Regions from separate parts of the Paraburkholderia sp. SIMBA_027 genome, predicted to be linked through region 1. Evidence: riboswitches for the same ligand, from Rfam matches in the RefSeq annotation. Region 1 holds a riboswitch; each other region holds the start of a gene.
What was found. Region 1 has a riboswitch for cobalamin ahead of SB764_RS08330 (HoxN/HupN/NixA family nickel/cobalt transporter). Riboswitches for the same ligand answer to the same signal wherever they lie in the genome.

Region 1 (3,183 bases):
CGGCGAGCCTGCACGTCACGCACTGGGCGGTCGGCAAGCAGATCCGTCTGCTGGAGGACTGGTTCGGCGTGCCGCTGTTCGAGCGGCGTGCGCGCGGCGTGGTCCTGACCGACGAAGGCGCCGCGCTGCTCGGCGACGTGAGCAGCACATTCGAGCGGCTCGCCACGGCGGCAAGCCGCTTGCGCCGCCATGATGTGCCGGTTCGCGTGTCGGGCATCGTGCGCGTGAATGTGCAGCCCAGTTTCGCACTGGGATGGCTGCTGCCGCGTCTGGAAGATTTCCGCAGCCGCTATCCCGAGATCGATCTGCGGCTGTCGACGACCTCGCGCAAATTGCGCTACATCGGCCACGCGTTCGATATCGGCGTGCGCGCGGGGCCGGAAACCGGCGACGGTGTGATCTCCCGTGCGCTGATGGCCGACGTGCGGCTACCCGCGTGCAGCCCGGCGCTTCTGCATCGGCATCCGATTCGGGAAGCGGCGGACCTGCGCCACCACACGTTGCTGCATTCGAGCACCACGCGGTCCGCATGGGCGAGCTGGCTGCGCGAGGCGGGCGCCGCTGATCTACAGCCGCACCGTGAAATCGAACTCGACCACACCTATCTCCAGCTGGCGAGCGCGGTAGAAGGCCTGGGCGTCGCGCTCGCGTCGCTGCCGCTGATTGCTCGGGACATCGCCGCCGGGCGGCTCGTCTGCCCGATTGCCGCGCCGGGATGGCGCGCACCCGACTACACGCTGGTAATGAACGCCGATCGCGCGCGCGATGAAGCCGTCGTGGCCTTCGGGCAATGGATGATCGACAGGGCCGGGCGCGAAGCCTGACGTACCGGCAATGGCAACCGCAAGCGCAAGCGCACGCCATCGAATACCTCGCCATCGAATCCAGGCTTTTTTCTCGTGTGCAATTGACGTCTGGGCCGTCCGCCCATTACGCTTGCGGGCTGATGGTTCCCGGCGACGGGATCAAAAGGGAACGCAGTGACGACGCATTGCGTCGAGTCTGCGGCTGCCCCCGCAACTGTAAGCGGCGAGTTCGTGCCATTCGGCGCCACTGGGAAACCGGGAAGGCGGGCATGAGAACCGTGACCCGCAAGCCAGGAGACCTGCCATCGACCGAGGTCCATGCAGCCGCAACGGGCGGGGTGTCCCAATGCGCAAACCACCGCTTCGCGCGGTGCTTCGTTGCAGGACAGCCCCGACCTCAGGATCTGTCACATGTCCATCGCTCTCGAACCGGCCGCTGCGCCGGGAACCCTTCGCCGTCGCGTCGCCAGCATTTACGCCGTGCTCGCGGTCTTCAATATCGGCGCGTGGATCTGGGCGTTCATCGCCTTTCACGCGCAGCCGCTGCTGCTCGGCACCGGCCTGCTCGCCTATGGTTTCGGCTTGCGTCATGCCGTCGACGCCGACCATATCGCCGCCATCGACAACGTCACCCGCAAGCTGATGCAGGACGGCCGGCGTCCGGTTTCCGTAGGTTTCTTTTTCGCGCTCGGTCACTCGGCCGTGGTGCTGCTCGTGGCGATTGCCGTCGCGGCGACGGCGGCGGCGCTCGAAAGCCGCTTCGAGGCGTGGAAGGATATCGGCGGGGTCATTTCGACGAGCGTCTCCGCGCTGTTTCTGTTTCTGATCGCCGCGATGAACATCGTCATTCTGCGCGGCGTGTGGCGCGCGTTCGGCAAGGTCCGGCGCGGCGAGCGCTACGACAACGACGACCTCGATCTGCTGTTGAACAGCCGCGGCCTGCTTTCGCGCCTGTTCCGCCCGCTGTTTCGCCTCGTGTCTCGACCGCTGTGGATGCTGCCGCTCGGCTTTCTGTTCGGGCTCGGTTTCGACACCGCGACCGAAGTGAGCCTGCTGGGCATTTCCGCGAGCCAGGCGGCGCAAGGCGTGTCGATGGGCGTGGTGCTCGTGTTTCCGGTGCTGTTCGCGGCGGGCATGTCGCTCGTCGATACGACCGACGGCATCCTGATGCTCGGCGCCTACGACTGGGCCTTCGTGCGCCCCATCCGCAAGCTCTATTACAACCTCACGATCACGCTCGTTTCCGTCGCGGTCGCGGTGCTCATCGGCGGTATCGAAACACTCGGTCTGCTCGCCGATCACTTCGACCTCAAGGGCGGCTTCTGGAACGTGATCGGCAGCCTCAACGACAATTTCAACAACCTCGGCTTCGTCATCATCGGCGTGTTTATTTTTGCGTGGGTGATTTCGTTCCTCATTTACCGCCTGAAACGCTACGACGAACTGCCGGCGCTGCAATCCGATCGTTGAACGCGCAATCACGCGACATCGCAAGACACATTCGGCGTCCTCGCCCGCGCACGCAAACGGGCGAGGACGTCGTGGTTCAAGCGCGCCGCTGACGCAGATAACCCACCGCCGCGAGCGCCACGCAACACCCCAACGTGGCGATCACTTCGCCGCGGTGATCTTCGCTGAGCACCATCACCACGAAGGCGCCGCAGATCAGCGCAACGACCAGCACGCCCAGGAAGGGGTGCAGCCACATCCGCACCTTCAACGGCCCGGCGGACACGAGTTGCTGGCGCAGACGCAACTGGCTCACGGCAATCACGAGGTAGACCAGCAGCGCGATCGCGCCGGTCGTCGAGAGCAAGGCGTCGAAGACATATTTCGGCGCAAGATAATTCGCCCCGCACGCCACGAACGCCACGAGGCTCGACGCCATCACGGCGCGCGCCGGCACGCCGCTCGCGGTCGTGCGCGTGACGAAGCGCGGCGCCTGCTCGCGCCGGCCGAGCGAATACATCATGCGCGATGCCGTATACAGCGCTGAGTTCAGGCAGCTGCCGACCGCGACCAGAATGAGGCCGTCGGTAATGAGTCGCGCGTACGGAATATGGAAGCTGCGCAGCACGGCCTGATACGCGCCCAGACCCGTCAGATCGGCGTCGTTCCAGGGCACCGTGCAAATGATGACGAGCACCGAGCCGATATAGAACAGCGAAATGCGCCAGACCACCGAGGTAATCGCGCGGCCGATTTCCCGCGCGGGATTTTCCGATTCCGCCGCAGCGATCGTCACCACTTCAGTGCCGAGGAACGTGAACATCGTCGTCAGCAACGCACCGACGATCGGCGCCATGCCGCGCGGCATGAATCCGCCATGACCGGTCAGCGTGTGCCACGGCGTGAGGTGGACGGACGGCATCAGCCC
Region 2 (3,183 bases), on a different contig from region 1:
ATCGGCCGCGAGACGCGCGCACGGTTCGCACACGCCCGGCACGCCGAAACGCGCCAGCGCCGCCGCGCTCGGAGCCGAATCCGCCATCGAATCCGATGCCGACGCCGACGCCGATGCCGATGCCGATGCCGATGCCGATGCCGCTTGCCGCGCCGTCGCCTGCACCTGCTCGCGCGTGAATCCCCGCAACGGCAGCCCGTGCGCCGCGCAAAACGCGCGCAACGCGGGCTCGGCGGTTTTCGCATCGAGCGTCGCCACGGCGCGCACGTGCGCGAGCGGCCACGCGCCGAGCGCGGCTTGCACGGCGGCCTCGATCTGCGCAACCGAGACGCCCTGGCGGCAGCCGATGCCGATCGCGAGCGCGATCGCCTGGGCGAGCGGCGCCGCATTGTCCGCTGCCGGGGCGGCATCGGGCAAGCAGTCGGCGGGCGGGGCGGGAGTCACGGAGCGCGGAAAGTCGGGGGCGTAATGCGTGGAAAAAGCGGAAATCGGCCGAAAACGGCGTAAATTCGCGCATACGATAGCACAGGCATTTCGCGCCTCGCGGCTCGGACAGGCGGCCTCGCGGCTCCAGCCGGCCTGGGCGAAACGATCCGGAACGCGCACGGAACCGGCGCCGCCCGCATGCCACAAGGACACCGCACGGACACCGCACGGACACCGCCCATCGCCGCAACGGCCCGCGCCCGTCGCCCGTCCAGGTTGACGCGCAGCGCACCCGCGCCTACACTCGCACGCACTCTGGTGCTCGCGTGCGCGTACGTTTCGCACGCAGTTAAACGGGAATCAGGGAGCCATCCCGCCACGGGCACGGCCAACCTGAACTGCACCCGCAACGGTACAACGAGCGCATCGTCCGCAAGGTCGATGCAAGCCGCTTCATCGCATGCGCCGCATGCATGGCCACTGTGCGACGCGCGCCTGAATGGCGCGCCGCGCGGGAAGGCGAAGCGGCGTGACTCGTCAGTCCGGATACCGGCCAGATACGCGGGACGCGCGCTGCGGGGTTGCGGCGCCGCGTCCATGATTTCATGCGTCATGCCGGGCCTCGCCCGTGGCGCGTCCAGACCGGTTGTATCGTCCGTATCGTTACCGATGGCGTCATGCAGCGCGCCGCGATCCTGTGCTTCGTGCACGTCGCGAACTACGCTGATTGCATGTGCCGTCATGCACGCCACGCGACGACCCACCCGCCAGGACGCTCACGCGCGACGCGCACGGCGCGGCGCACCTCACCTGCGGCCCATGCGCCGAAGGAGCTTCCTCATGCAGATGCGCAAAATCCCCGTCACCATCGTCACGGGCTTCCTCGGCAGCGGCAAAACCACGCTGTTGCGCCACATTCTTCAGCACGCAGGCGGCCTGCGCGTCGCGGTCATCGTCAACGAATTCGGCGAACTGGGCATCGACGGCGAAATCCTGCGCGGCTGCGGCATCGGTTGCGACGAGAACGGCAACGAAACGGAAGGCCAGCTCTACGAACTCGCCAACGGCTGCCTCTGCTGCACCGTGCAGGAAGAATTCTTCCCGGTGATGGAGCAACTGCTCGAACGCCGCGCCGACATCGACCACGTGCTGATCGAAACCTCGGGCCTCGCGCTGCCCAAGCCGCTCGTGCAGGCGTTCAACTGGCCGTCGATCCGCAACGCCTTCACCGTCGACGCGGTCGTGACGGTGGTCGACGGTCCCGCCGCCGCGAGCGGCCAGTTCGCGGACAACCCGCAAGCCGTCGATGCGCAGCGCAAGGCCGATCCGAATCTCGATCACGAATCGCCGCTGCACGAACTGTTCGAAGACCAGCTGTCGGCCGCCGATCTCGTCATCCTGAACAAGACCGATCTGATCGACGCCGCCGCGCAGGACGCGCTCATCGAGGAGCTGCGCGAAGAACTGCCGCCGCAGGTGAAGATCGTGCGCGCGCAGCACGGCAAGCTCGACCTGCACACGCTGCTCGGTCTCGAAGCCGCGTCGGAGGAAAGCATTCATCTGCGCCACGATCACCACGGTTCCGCCGACGACGCCGATCATCATCACGACGAGTTCGATTCCGTCGTGGTCGAGGCGCAGGTGTCGTCGCGCGACGCGGCGGTCGCGGCGCTGCAAACGCTCGTCGATACGCACACGATCTATCGCGTGAAGGGTTTCGCCGCGCTGCCGGGCGCGCCGATGCGCCTCGTGATTCAGGGCGTGGGCCGCCGCTTCGACAGCTATTTCGATCGCCGCTGGAACGTGCAGGAAAGCGCGGCGCAGCCACTCGCGAGCCGCTTCGTGCTGATCGGCGAGGAGCTCGACGCCGCCGCGCTGCAAGGCGCGTTCGACGCCGCGCTGGCCGCGGCGCAAACCGCAGGGCAAAACGCGGCGCAAACCGCATCCGCGCAATAACACCGAGCACGCAGTTCAACGAGCGACACCCATGCATTTGCTGCGCACCACGCCGGGCGGTTTCGTCGACGACACGCAGGGCGTGATCCGCATCGATCAGCAGCCCGCCGAGATCGTCGTACTGAGTTCGGCGGACACCACGCTCGCGCTGCTGGCGAGCGTCGTGCCGCGCCTGCCCGAAGGTTTTCCGGGCGTGCGGCTCGCGAACGTCACCTATCTGCGCCAGAACGCGTCGGTCGATTTTTATATCGACGACGTGCTCAGGCATGCGCGCGTGGTCGTGGTCGATCATCTGGGCGGCGAAGCCTACTGGCCGTACGGCATCGAGCAGGTCGTGTCGCTCGCGCAGCAGCGCGGGCAGCTGCTCGCGATGTTCTCGGGCGACTTGCAGGAAGACCCGAACCTGATCGCCAGGAGCCGCGCCGAGCCGGATTTTTGCCGTCTTTTGTGGCGCTATCTGCGCGAAGGCGGCGCGGCGAATGCCGAAGGTTTTCTGCGCGCGCTCGCGTGGCGCGCGTTCGACTGGGGCCGCGAGCCGGCGCCGCCGGTCGTGCTGCCCGCCGCCGCGATCTATCATCCGGCGCGCGACGTGGCCACCGTCGACGACTGGCGCGCGCGCTGGACACCCGGCGCGCCCGTCGTCGCGATCCTGTTTTACAAGGCGCATCTGCAGGCCGCGAACACGGCCGCGTTCGATGCGCTGATCGATGCGCTGCTCGCGCGCGGACTCAATCCGCTGCCGCTTGCCATCACCTCGCTCAAGGACGCGATCAGCCGCGACGTGCTCGACCGTCTCGCGGC
Region 3 (3,183 bases), on a different contig from region 1:
GCGCTGATGCGCGCGGCGTACGGATGCGTGGCGTCGAGCACGAGCGAGATCGCTTCGTCGGCGAGATAGCGCGCGAGTCCTGGCGCGCCGCCGAAGCCGCCCACGCGCACGGCGCACGCGAGATCGGCGGGCACGCGGCCCAGACCCGCGAGGCTGTACACATGCTCGGGCGCGAGCGTGCGCGCGATGCGCAGCGCGTCGCCGGTGCCGCCGAGCAACAGGAGACGAGGCGCGCGCGCGCTCATGGCTTGCGCACGTCGTAGAGCGTGACGGGCAGCGCCTGGCGCCAGGTATCGAAACGCCCGAGCGGTTCCGCCTCGCCGATGCCGATGCGCGTGAGCGTGCCGCCGTGCTGCGCGCGCCACGCGACGAGCGCCGCCTCGCTCTGCACGGTCACCGCGTTGGCGACCAGCCGCCCGCCCGGCGCGAGCCGTTCCCAGCAGGCGTCGAGCACGCCCGGCACCGTCACGCCGCCGCCGATAAACACGGCGTCCGGCGCGGCGAGGCCCGCGAGCGCATCGGGCGCGCGGCCCGCCACCAGTTGCAGCGCGGGCACGCCCAGCGCGTTACGGTTGTGCTCGATGAAGCGCTGACGCTGCGCGTTCGCTTCGATCGCGATCGCGCGGCAAGCGGGATGCGCGCGCATCCATTCGATGCCGATCGAGCCGCTGCCCGCGCCCACGTCCCAGAGCAGCGCGCCCGGCGTCGGCGCGAGGCGCGCGAGCGTGAGCGCGCGCACATCGCGCTTGGTGAGCTGGCCGTCGTGCTGGAAGGCGTCGTCGGGCAGGCCGGGTGTGAGCGTCCAGGCATCGGCACGCCGGGCGTCGTCGGCCTCGCATTCGAACGCGACCAGATTGAGCGCGGCGCATTCGTCCACTTGCCACGCATCGGCGCGGCCTTCGATGCGACGTTCGAGCGCACCGCCCAGATGCTCGAACACGCTCAGGCGCGTCGCGCCGAAACCCTGCGCGGCGAGCAGCGCCGCGAGCGCGGCGGGCGTGCGGCCGTCGGCGCTCAGCGCAAGCACGCGTGAGCGCGCGAACAGATGGCGGCGCAGCGCGTCGAGCGGACGGCCGACGAGCGACACCGCCGCCACGTCCTGCAAGGCCCAGCCGAGCCGCGCCGCCGCTAGCGACAGCGACGACGGCGCGGGCAGCACCGCCATTTCATCGATCGGCACATGACGCGCGAGCGTCGCGCCCACGCCGAAGCACATCGGATCGCCGCTCGCGAGCACGCATACGCGCGACTGCGATTGCGACGATTCGCGCAGCGCCAGCAGCGGCGCGACGCTGAACGGCTGCGGCCAGGCCTCGCGGCGCGCCCCCACGCGCGCGGGCAGCATCGCGAGATGACGCTCGCCGCCCGTCACGACATCCGCCTCGAACAGCGCGCGCCGCGCGGCGCGTCCGAGTCCCGCGTATCCGTCGTCGCCTATGCCGATCACCGTCAGCCACGCCCGCCTGCCCTGCATCCGATCTCCGTTCCGGGTTGCGCGCGCGCCGTTTCGTCTCGCGGAGCACGCTGGAAAACGGGCATAATACCGCTTCCGCCGGCGCCGGACGGGCCTGAAAACCTCGACGGCATAAAAGGGAACACAGCAAAACTGTGGCCGCCCCCGCGACTGTGAGCAGCGAGACCGCATCCACCCGAGCCACTGGTTTTACCGGGAAGGCCGATGCGGCCGCCGACCTGCGAGCCAGGAGACCTGCCGGCCGAACGACTGTTCGTGCGAGCCCATGCCGGGCGGGGTGTACCGGCGGCCATCGTCCCGCCAGCGCACCGCGCCGGGGCGCTCCGACTCGCGCGACGCAACCACGGTGTCCCTTGAATTACGATTCGCAGCCCGCTTCGTCCCCTGCCACGCTTGCCGAGGCGCGCCGCTCGGCGTGTCCGGGGCTCGTGCGCGTCGTCGCGGCGCGTGACGGCGGACTGTGCCGCATCCGTCTGCCCGGCGGCGTGCTGAGCGCCGCCCAGGCGCGCGCCATCGCGCACGCGGCGCGCACTGATGCCGACGGCACGCTCGAACTGACCAACCGCGCCAACGTGCAGATTCGCGGCGTCCGCGCGGGCCAGGAAGCGGCGCTCACGGCCGCGCTGATCGCCGGCGGCCTCGGCCCCGCGAACGGCGTGCAGACGCCCGCGAATCTGTGCGCCGCCGACGAGTTGCGCAATCTGATGCTGAGCCCGCTCGCGGGCCTCGATCCGCACGCGCTGTTCGACACCACGACGCTCGCCGCGCCGCTCGTCGCGATGCTGCAAAACGAGCCGCGCTTCGCCGCGCTGTCGCCGAAATTCGCCCTGCTGATCGACGGCGGCGAGTCACTCGCGGCGCTCGATCATCCGCACGATATCTGGCTCGCGGCCACGCGCGAAGGCGACGCAACGCGTTTCGCGTTCGGTCTCGCCGGTTGTCCGGACGACGGCGCGACCGGCTCCATCGCCGCCACGCACGTTCAGGCGCTGATCCGCGCGCTGCTGCATGCGTTTCTCGATCTCGCCGCGCCCGATCAATTGCGCATGCGCGACGTGATCGCCTCGCACGGCGCCGCTGCATTGCTCGACGCCGCGCAACGTCATGCCGATTTCGCGATCCCGACGCCACAGCCCGCCGCCGATCACCACGCGCCCGCGAACTGGCAGCGCCCGCGCGTCGATCTCACGCGACGCCTGGGCGCGCACGCGCTGCACGCGAACGGCGACGGCTACGTCGGCGCGCAACCGCCGCTCGCGCGCCTCGACGCCGCCACGCTCGACGCGCTCGCCGACCTCGCCGAACGCCACGGCGACGCCACGCTGCGCATCACGCCGTGGCAAGGCGCGCTCGTGCCGCACGTCGCGCGCGCGGCGCTGATGCCCGTGCTCGACGCCCTGCGCGCGCTCGGCCTGAGCGTCGACGCCGCCGATCCGCTCGCGCGCACGATCGCCTGCACGGGCTCGGCGGGTTGCGCGAAAAGCCGCGCCGACACCAAGGCCGACGCGCTGCGCCTCGCGCCGCATCTGCCGCCGCACGTGCAGGCGCACCTGAGCGGCTGCGAGCGCTCCTGCGCCGCCGCGCACCGCGCGCCGTTCACGCTGCTGGCCGCCGCGCCGGCGCATTACGACCTTTACGAGCGCGACGCGAGCGCAGCCGGTTTCGGCCGCCTCGTCGCGCGCCACCTGACCCTCGACGCCGCCGCGCAC
Region 4 (3,183 bases), 350 kb from region 1:
CCCAGCACCAGACGGCGCGCGGCGGCGCCGGTCGCCGGATTGAAGACGGATTGCGTGCGGTCGCCCGCGCCGCGTTCGCGCTTGCCGCCGATGTAGTTGACTACGTCCGCGGAATCGGTAAAGGGCTGCATGTCATCTCCTCGAAGTTGGGTATCGATTGAGCATCGGTTGATCGTCACTATGACGGCCAGTGTACGGAGGCGGCAGGCGTCTGCACAGCCACGCAGGCTGAATTGATTGTTTTCCAGCGTGAACAATCGCCATGCGCAGCGCTGAAAGATACGCGGGCGCGGTGCTATCATCGGCGCATCTTTGAGGATTCGGGGCAGGAGTCATTTCGTGGATACGCAGAACGTCGAAGCGCTCTGGACCCATTTGCACTGGCTGAACGTGCTGGCGGCGCAGGGCAGTTATACGGCGGCCGCTGCGCGGCTCGGCGTGAGCAAAGCCGCGATGAGCCAGCGGATCGCCGAACTGGAACGCGTGGCGGGCGTCGCGCTGGTGCAGCGCACCACGCGCAGCGTGCGCTTCACGGAAGCGGGGCGGCGGCTCGTGGAGGACACGCGCGCGCAGTTCGAGCGCATCGCCACGAGTTTCGCGAGCGTGCGCGAAATGGCCGACGTCGCGCGCGGCACGGTGCGCGTGACCGCGCCCGTGGCCTTCGCGCGTCAGCAACTGGTGCCGCGGCTTGCGCAGTTCGCGCGGGCGAATCCCGAGGTGCGCGTGCAGCTCGAATTGTCCGACCGGCTTACGTCGATCGCGAGCGAGGGTTTCGATCTCGCGATCCGCCACAGCGCGCAGGTGCCGGAAACGCATGTGGCGTTCAAGCTCTGCGACACGCGTTCGGTGATCGTCGCCACGCGCGCGTATCTGAAGCTGCGCGGCACGCCGCAAACGCCCGCCGATCTTGCGCAGCACGACTGTCTTTACTATCCGCGCACGCTCGGGTCGGGCGCGTGGTCGTTCGAAAAAGCCGGGCGGCGCGCCGAGCAGTCGCGCGTGAACGTGACCGTGAACGGGCCGGTGTCGGCCAATAACAGCGAGGCGCTGCGCGACGCCGCGCTCGAAAATCTGGGCATTGCGCTGCTGCCCGATTTCAGCGCGCAGGCCGCGTTGCAGGCGGGCAAGCTCGTCGTGCTGCTGCCGGCGTGGCGGCCGGTGGGGGCGTTCGCGTCGCAGTTGCACGTGGTGCGGCCCTATGGCGCGCATGTGCCGCGCGCGGTGACGCTGTTCGCCGATTTTCTGCGTCAGACCTTCAGGCAGGGCTTTCCGCTCGAATGAGCGATGCGGGCGGCGAGTCGCATCTGACGTTTTTTCGCATCGCCCGGCGCGCCGGAGGTTGACGCGCGGAACGCGCCGCCTTTACGCTCGCGCGCTGATGGTTCCCGGCGACGGGATCAAAAGGGAACGCAGTAACGGCGCGCGCGCCGGAAGTCTGCGGCTGTCCCCGCAACTGTGAGCGGCGAGTCCATGCCAGCGAGGGCCACTGGGAAACCGGGAAGGCCGGCATCGGGCGACGACCCGCGAGCCAGGAGACCTGCCATCGACCGAGGTCCAAGCAGCCGCAAAGGGCGGGGTGTCCCGATGCGCGCGCGCCGCCCGCGCGGCCGCCCGTTGCAAGGACAGTTCGACCTCTGGATCTGTCTGCTCATGAAGTATCGTCAATTCGCTTCCACCGTTCTCGCGTCCGCCGTCGCGGCCTGCGCCTGGCAAGGCGCTTATGCGCAAACGTCGCCGCAAAGTGCTGAAGAAAGCGCTGAACCAACCCAGGCCGACGCCACGTTGCCGAACATTCTCGTGGTTGGCGACACGCAGCATCTGCCGCAATCGTTCGATCAGCGTTACGCCAGCACGCAGGTGCTCACGCGCGCCGATCTCGACCGGCTCGACCCGATCGACCCGAGCATCACGCAGGCGCTCGCCACGCTGCCGGGCGTCAGCGTTTCGCAGAGCGGCGGTCCCGGCGCGACGGCGTCGGTCAGCATTCGCGGCTCGGCGGCCAATCAGGTGGCCGTGTTCATCGACGGCATCCGCGTGGGCTCGGCGACCACGGGCACGGCCGCGTGGGCCGATCTGCCGACCTCGGCGTTCGATCGCGTGGAAGTGATTTCCGGCCCGGCGGCGGCGTCGTTCGGCGCGGATGCGGTGGGCGGCGTCGTGCAGCTCTTCACGCGCCACGCCTCGAATCAGCCGAACCAAACCACGGTGTCATTCGGCGGCGGCTCGAACAAGACCTTCGACACGCAGCTGCGCACCTCGGGCACCGTGCCGTCGAGCGGGCCGCTCGCGGCGCTCGGCGGACTCACGTATTCGCTCGGTCTGCACGACTACAACACCGCGGGCATCGACGCGACCAAGCCGTGGGCCTACGGTCACGAGGACGGCCGCAATCCGTATCACGCGCAGGACGTGGACGCGCGTCTTGGCTACGCGCGCGAGAACTGGTCGATCTCGACCTTCGCGCTCTATCACCGCTCGGATCTCTCGTACGACAACGCGGGCTACGCGGATCGCCAGCGCGATCATCAGCTCACGACCGGCGTGGCGTTTCATCTCGACATCACGCCGACCACGCAGTTCGACCAGTCGTTCGGCTATGCGTACGACCGCCAGTTCCTCTACGCGAACGACCCCGGCATGCCGACCGACGAAATCGATTCGACGCGCCTGAGCACGTCGACGTCGATCACGCATCAGGAAACCGGTCACACGCTGTTCGGTCACGCGCTCTCGGGCGAGACCAAGCTCGCGTACGACTTCACGCGCGAGCAGGCGTATCTTCCCGTCGATGTGCCGGACGGCCTGCCCGCGCGCAACGATTCCGCCGTCTCGCTGCATCAGTCGGCGACGCTCGGCGACTGGACGCTGTTCCTCGCCGGGCGCCACGAGATCGTACAGGGGCAAAGCGTGAACACGGGCAACGCGGCGCTCGCGTGGGCGATCACGCCGGTCTATACCGCGCGCGTGTCGTACGGCAACGCGTTCCGTCTGCCGACCTTCAACGACCTCTACTATCCGGGCTACGCGAATCCGAATCTGCAACCCGAGCGCAGCGACACGGTGGAAGTGGCGCTCGACGCGGCGACGTCGATCGGCACCTTCACGGCGGCGCTCTACGACACGCGCGTGCACGACCTCATCACCTACGATTCGCAGACCTTCCTGCCCGTCAACGTGGGCCGA

Region 2: it holds a riboswitch for cobalamin, as region 1 does, so the genes downstream of both, cobW (cobalamin biosynthesis protein CobW) here and SB764_RS08330 (HoxN/HupN/NixA family nickel/cobalt transporter) in region 1, are expected to answer to the same signal.
Region 3: it holds a riboswitch for cobalamin, as region 1 does, so the genes downstream of both, cobG (precorrin-3B synthase) here and SB764_RS08330 (HoxN/HupN/NixA family nickel/cobalt transporter) in region 1, are expected to answer to the same signal.
Region 4: it holds a riboswitch for cobalamin, as region 1 does, so the genes downstream of both, SB764_RS09865 (TonB-dependent receptor domain-containing protein) here and SB764_RS08330 (HoxN/HupN/NixA family nickel/cobalt transporter) in region 1, are expected to answer to the same signal.

Annotation. Positions count from the first base shown of each region.
Region 1 is NZ_JAWRWY010000004.1:62,350-65,532, forward strand. Features, by position in the region: gene SB764_RS08325 (LysR substrate-binding domain-containing protein) at 1-824, shown strand, start outside; cobalamin riboswitch at 931-1,128, shown strand; gene SB764_RS08330 (HoxN/HupN/NixA family nickel/cobalt transporter) at 1,218-2,276, shown strand; gene SB764_RS08335 (amino acid permease) at 2,353-3,183, opposite strand, start outside.
Region 2 is NZ_JAWRWY010000018.1:128,001-131,183, forward strand. Features, by position in the region: gene SB764_RS29945 (cobalamin biosynthesis protein) at 1-366, opposite strand, end outside; cobalamin riboswitch at 726-999, shown strand; gene cobW (cobalamin biosynthesis protein CobW) at 1,267-2,382, shown strand; gene cobN (cobaltochelatase subunit CobN) at 2,414-3,183, shown strand, end outside.
Region 3 is NZ_JAWRWY010000018.1:140,229-143,411, reverse strand. Features, by position in the region: gene SB764_RS30000 (cobalt-precorrin-6A reductase) at 1-245, opposite strand, end outside; gene cbiE (precorrin-6y C5,15-methyltransferase (decarboxylating) subunit CbiE) at 242-1,474, opposite strand; cobalamin riboswitch at 1,537-1,731, shown strand; gene cobG (precorrin-3B synthase) at 1,828-3,183, shown strand, end outside.
Region 4 is NZ_JAWRWY010000004.1:408,527-411,709, reverse strand. Features, by position in the region: gene SB764_RS09875 (CoA-acylating methylmalonate-semialdehyde dehydrogenase) at 1-131, opposite strand, end outside; gene SB764_RS09870 (LysR family transcriptional regulator) at 340-1,281, shown strand; cobalamin riboswitch at 1,363-1,560, shown strand; gene SB764_RS09865 (TonB-dependent receptor domain-containing protein) at 1,651-3,183, shown strand, end outside.